DNA from 2 places in the Asticcacaulis carbonis genome. Region 1 is predicted to be linked to the other one. Evidence: riboswitches for the same ligand, from Rfam matches in the RefSeq annotation. Region 1 holds a riboswitch; the other holds the start of a gene.
The links. Region 1 has a riboswitch for cobalamin ahead of QB905_RS01140 (TonB-dependent receptor plug domain-containing protein). Riboswitches for the same ligand answer to the same signal wherever they lie in the genome.

Region 1 (3,206 bases):
ATGACAGGATGCGCCCTGACTCTACAGAAGGTCGGGGCTTCATCGTGTTCAAAACAGTGCGGAATTTGCTGCGCAATCGCGCGGGCAGCACCATCATCATGGTTGCTCTGGCCCTGCCGGTTATCTTCCTTGCCGTGGGTGGGGCCATTGATTTCAGCCGTGTGCTGCAATTGCGCGGTGAATTGCAGGACGCCGCCGATGTGGCCAGTGTCGGCTCGGTGGCCGTCAATTCCAAAGCTTTCAAGCTCGCCCTGACTCAGGGTGACGGCGAAATCAGCCAGGGCTCGCAGCAGGCCGCCAGTATTTTTGAGTCCGATCTGCATCCGGCCCCGGAACTGTCCAACATCACATTGAATGCGACGGTGAGCAAGGCGGCCACCGTTATCACCTCGCTCGTTACGGTCAGCGCCAATTATAAGCCCTATATTATCGGTCTGTTCGGCTTTAATAGCCTGCCGCTCAGCGTAACGTCAAAATCGTCATCGACCATCCCGCCCTATATCGATTTCTACCTGCTGCTCGACAACACGCCCTCGATGGGGCTGGGCGCAACAACGGCGGACATTAATAAGCTTGTCGCCGCCACGGCCAACAAGAGCAGCGACCAAAATTGCGCCTTCGCCTGCCACCTGAGTGGCCCCGGCGCCAGCAGCGATTATTATACCCTGGCCAAGTCACTGGGGGTCACCATGCGTATCGATGTCGTCCGCGAAGCTACGCAAAACCTGATGACGACCGCCAGCAATACGGAAACCCTGCCGGGTCAGTATCGCATGGCGCTGTATGATTTCGGCACAGCCGCCGATGCGATCAGTCAAACGGCTCCAACCGCTTATATGATCAGCGCCTTGAACAGCAATCTGACCCAATCTGCCAGCGATGCCGGCAAGATCGATCTGATGACGGTTCCCGCGCAAAATTACAATTCTGATCGTCAAACCAATTTCACGTCCATGCTGGCCAGTATGAATTCGATCATACCGGCTTCCGGTGACGGCACATCCGCAGTTTCAACGCAGAAAGTGCTGTTCATGGTATCTGACGGCCTTAATGACGGATATGATTGCAGTGCCAGCGGGTGCCGCCGTATTGCCCCGCTGGATGCCAGCCAGTGCACGGCCCTGAAGAACCGTGGTGTTCGTATAGCCATGCTTTACACGACCTATTTGCTGCTGCCGCAAAATCAAAACAGCTTCTTTGATTCCAATGTGCGTAAGTATCTGACCCCAACGGATCAGATTGCCACCAGTATGCAGGCCTGCGCCTCGCCGGGATTGTTCTTCGCTGTCGGCCCCGATCAGGGTATCAGCGAGGCCATGACCGCCCTGTTCAACAAGGTGGTGTCGGTGGTGCGCATCCGCAGCTAGCCAGAGCCTGATGATATGAGCTTGCATCAAGACTCTTCCCCTCTCTCTGCTTGCGGGGAGAAGGTGGCCTGAACGCAGTGAAGGCCGGATGAGGGGCTGGGCAGCTACACAAAGAATGCCCCTCACCCGGTCGCCTTCGCCGGAAGGCTCGGCTCCCGTCCTCTCCCCTCGTGGAGGGGAGAGGGGAAGGAAAGCGATTCCACGTCTTATCATCCGCATCTTGACGGAAGCGCCGGAAAGCCTTAATGCCCGCCGCGTGCCAATGGTGCCTGTCCTTAAAAGATGGGAGAATAGGGAACCGGGTGAAAATCCCGGACTGTGCCCGCAACTGTAAGCGCCGAGCCTGACCGCTAACTGACGTCATTCCGCAACCGGGAGAAGACAGCGGCCAGACCCTTGAGGCGCAAGTCAGGAGACCTGCCTTGGCTGTCGTCCTTTGCCCGGCCGGGACGTGCCGGACGAGCAGGTAATTTCGACCCTGAGAGACGATGTTTTGTCAGCCGTGCGCGTTTTGCGTGCGGTTTTCGTCTGTTTGAGCGAAAGAGCCCACAGCTATGCCCGGATTCCGCCCGGCCCTTCTGCCCCTCACCCTGTTACTGGCCAGCCCCCTTGCCCATGCGCAGGATACGGTTGTCACCATCATGCGCCAGCCCCTGCCGATTTCGCGCATTGGCCAGAGCCTCGACGTGCTGACCGCCGCCGACATCCAGAGCTATCAGTCGCTGTTCGTGGCTGATCTGCTCACCCACACCACCGATCTCAGCCTTACCCGCAATGGCGGCCCCGGCGAAGCGGCCTCGGCCTCGATCCGCGGCGCGGGCGCCGATCACACGCTTTATATTCTCGATGGCATCCGCCTCAACGACCCGTCTCAAGTGGGCGGCGGCACCAATCTCGGCCTGATCGATACAGGCGACGCCGCCCGCATCGAGGTGCTGCGCGGCCCGCTGTCCACCCTGTGGGGCTCCGGCGCGCTGGGCGGCGTGGTCAATATTGTCAGCCGCACGGCCCAGGCCCCGCTGGAGGGCGATCTGACGCTGGAGGGTCTTGATCATTACGGTGCAGCGCGGCTTGGCCTTGGCGGCATTGCAGGCAAGCTGAACTGGCGCTTAAGCGCCGGTGGTCAGAATGATCAGGGTGTGTCGGCCTTTGCCGGTGGCAACGAAAAGGACGGGTTTGCCCAGAGCGATGTCAGCGCGCGCGCTGGCTATGCGTTCAGCGACACGCTGAAACTCAACGCCGTCTATGACCGCACCCACAGCCGCAATGATTATGACGGCTATCCCGCCCCTGATTATGTGTTCGCCGACACGGGCGATTTCGGCAAGACCGATACCAATCTCGCAGGGCTTGGCCTGACGCAAGCTTTGGCGCACGGCGAACAGGCTCTATCGCTCAGCGCCACCGACACCAAAAGAGACGACTATAATGCCGATGGCACACCGTCTTTTCTGGCGCGCGGACAGATTACAGCCGCCGATTACCATATCAGCTATGACTGGTCGGGCACCCGCCTGCTCGGCGGTCTGGCCTATGAGCGCGACTGGATGCGCAATGCCTCGCCGTCTTCGTATGATCCCGATCCCGTGCCGCTGCGGGCAGCCATGACGCAGGCCAGTGTCTATGGTCAGGTGCGCCATGATTTCGGCATCGTGGACATGGCCATCAGCGCACGCCACGACGATTCGTCCAGTTTCGGCGGTCAGGACATCGCCCAGGCCAGTCTCGTTGCGCCGCTGGGCACGGCTTGGCGTCTGCACGCCAGTGCCGGGCTTGGCGTCAAGGTGCCCAGTCTTTACCAGCTTTACAGCGACTACGGCTCCGCCGATCTGGTGCCGG
Region 2 (3,206 bases), 140 kb from region 1:
CCGTGCATGAAATTGGTGGTGCCGTCGATCGGATCAACGATCCAGCGGTGGGTCTTGTCGGTGCCGAACACCTCGCCCTGCTCTTCGCCCAGGAAGCCATAACCGGGGCGCACCCGCAGCAATTCCTCGAACAGGGCGGCTTCAACGCGCTTGTCGGCGGCGGTGACGAAATCGCCGGGGCCTTTTTTCGACACTTGCAGTTCGGTGATCTCGCCGAAATCGCGGGCCACGCCCTTGCAGGCCTTGCGCACCGCGCCGACCATGACCTGAATGAGGGAGGATTGAAGAACGGTCATGAAACCTGGTCCTGTAAAATAATTCGCCTCCCCCATACATGGGGGAGGTGGCATTGAGCTTTAGCGAGATGACGAAGGGGGGCTGAAAAGAGCCCCTCCCACCATCCTGCGGATGGTTCCCCCTCCCCGCAAGCGGGGTGGGCGGGAGACGCCAGACCGGTTAATCCGCGCGCTTCATATATTCGCCCGTCTCGGTGGAGACGACGATGCGCTCACCCGTGCCCATGAAGGGCGGGATCATGATGCGCATACCATTCGATGCCTTGGCGGGCTTGTAGGAAGAGGACGCGGTCTGGCCCTTGATGGTCGGCTCGGTTTCCATCACTTCCAGAATCACCGTGTCGGGCAGGGTCATGCCGATGGCGCGCTCGTCGTGGAATTCGATGATCACCACCATGCCGTCGTGCAGATACTGCACCTGATCTTCGCCGACCCATTCCTTGCTCAGACTGATCTGCTCGTAATTTTCCTGATCCATGAAAACCAGCATGTCGCCATCTTCATACAGATAGCTGTGATCGCGCTGCTCCAGCACGACGCGCTCGACCGTTTCTTCGGAGCGCAAGCGCTCATTGAGCTTGGTGCCGGTGATCAGGTTCTTCATTTCGACCTGAGCGAAGGCGCCGCCCTTGCCGGGCTTGACGTGCTCGGTCTTCACCACGGTCCAAAGGCCCTTCTGATATTCTAGCACCATGCCGGGTTTGATCGTGTTGGCGTTGATTTTCATGAGATACAACTTGTCAAAGAGGGAATAATCTTGCGGGCGTTCCTACGCGGATTGGGGCGCAAAGGCAAGGCTACTCTATCAGCTCAAGCGCCGCATGGCTCCTCGCATACGCTCGGGCGGCCAGTCGGCCTTGCCAATTTGCGATGATTCACATCGCAAATTGGAATTACACACCCCCCCATACATATAATCATATAAAGATATGTTTATATCTTTATTGACTCGTCGGCGCGATATGATAGCCTGCACGTCGAACAAGGGTTCCGGCGCGGCGGCAACGCATGGGTCGGCTAAGAGGGAATCCGGTCTGAAGCCGGAGCTGTTCCCGCAACTGTAGGCGAGGAGCCGCAAAGCATATCTCCACTGGGTGACAGCCTGGGAAGGCGCTTTGAGGCCGTGATACGCAAGCCAGGAGACCTGCCCTGTTCCGGTACATCCATTCCGGGCGTGCCGATTTTCCACGGGCGGGACTTCCCAGGAAAACGCGTGACAGGCGTTTCGAAGACCTGACCCCCAACTTTTTGGGGTCTGACATGACACATATCCAAACCGCCAATCTCGGCTTTCCGAGGATTGGCCAAAGGCGCGAACTGAAAACCGCGCTCGAATCCTTCTGGTCGGGCAAGAGCGACGAAGCCGCCCTGCTGAGAAGCGCCTCGGCTTTGCGGGCCGCTAACTGGCAAAGACAGGCCACCGCCGGAATCGACGTGATTCCATCCGGTGATTTCTCGCTGTACGACCACCTGCTCGACGCCGCCTTCATGGTGGGGGCGATACCGGCGCGCTTTGGCGAAGACGCCCATCTGGCCACCTATTTCCGCATGGCGCGCGGCAAGGGGGCTGAGCGGGGCGAATGCGGCCATGACCACGGCGAAACCACCGCGCTGGAAATGACCAAATGGTTCAACACCAATTATCATGTGCTGCTGCCCGAAATCGGCCCTGATCAGGTTTTCACGCTGCGCCATAACAAGCCGCTGGCCGATTTCATCGAAGCCAAAGCCTTGGGCCTCCATACCCGCCCGGTGCTGGTCGGGCCGGTCACCCTGCTCAGTCTGGCCAGAACCGAAGACGGTTTCGATGCCTTGAGCCTGCTGCCGAAACTGCTGCCCGTCTATGTCGAGGCCTTGCGTGCCCTGGCGGCAGCGGGTGCCGACTGGGTGCAGCTCGACGAGCCGGTGCTGGCGCTCGAACTGGATGGTCGCAAGCGCTGGGCGCTCGATCTGGCCTGCAAGACCTTTGCGCGCGATGTGCCCGACGTGAAGCTGATGCTGACCAGCTATTTCGACACCCGCCTGCCGAATTTGCGCGCCGCCTTCGACCTGCCTGTGGCCGGCGTCCATGTCGATCTGGTCAGCCGCCCTGAGCTGTTGCCGCGCCTGCCCGAACTGGCGAAAGGCAAGCTTTTGTCGCTCGGCATCATTGATGGCCGCAATATCTGGAAGACCGACCTGACCGCCCTGCTCGACCGGCTGGAACCCGTGGTGGCCCAGCTTGATCAGGTGATCCTGGCCCCGTCATGTTCGCTGCTGCATGTGCCGATTGACCTTGAGGCCGAAGAGAAACTCGACGGCGATCTGCGCCAATGGCTCAGTTTTGCTGCGCAAAAACTGGTGGAACTGAACGTCCTCAAACGCGCCTTAAGCGAGGGCCGCGATCATGTGGCCACTGAGCTGGCCGATAATGCGGCGGCCCTGGCCGCGCGGCGCACCTCAGCGCGCATCCATAACCGTCAGGTAGCGGCGCGTGTGGCGGCGATCAGCGCGCCCTTGCTGGAGCGGCAAAGCCCGTTTACCGAGCGTCAGCAAAAGCAGGCGGCGCGCCTCAACCTGCCGCTTTTGCCCACCACCACCATCGGCTCGTTTCCGCAAACCGCTGAGGTACGGCGCGCCCGGCTGCAACATGGCCGTGGCGAACTGGACGCCACAGCCTATGAGGCCTTCCTGAAAACCGAAACCGAAAAGGCGATCCGCTGGCAGGAAGAGATCGACCTCGACGTGCTGGTGCATGGCGAGTTCGAGCGCAACGACATGGTACAGTATTTCGCCGAACAGCTTGATGGCTATGCCTTTACGCAGCACGGCTGGGTGCAGTCCTATGGCTCGCGCTATGTGCGCCCGCCCGTGCTGTATGGCGATGTGTCACGGCCCAAAGCCATGACGGTCGGCTGGGCCAGCTATGCG

Region 2: another riboswitch for cobalamin. It lies ahead of metE (5-methyltetrahydropteroyltriglutamate--homocysteine S-methyltransferase); the one in region 1 lies ahead of QB905_RS01140 (TonB-dependent receptor plug domain-containing protein).

Annotation. Positions count from the first base shown of each region.
Region 1 is NZ_JASERT010000001.1:234,387-237,592, reverse strand. Features, by position in the region: gene QB905_RS01145 (TadE/TadG family type IV pilus assembly protein) at 57-1,367, shown strand; cobalamin riboswitch at 1,613-1,806, shown strand; gene QB905_RS01140 (TonB-dependent receptor plug domain-containing protein) at 1,922-3,206, shown strand, end outside.
Region 2 is NZ_JASERT010000001.1:93,000-96,205, reverse strand. Features, by position in the region: gene QB905_RS00500 (inositol monophosphatase family protein) at 1-296, opposite strand, end outside; gene efp (elongation factor P) at 457-1,023, opposite strand; cobalamin riboswitch at 1,265-1,462, shown strand; gene metE (5-methyltetrahydropteroyltriglutamate--homocysteine S-methyltransferase) at 1,557-3,206, shown strand, end outside.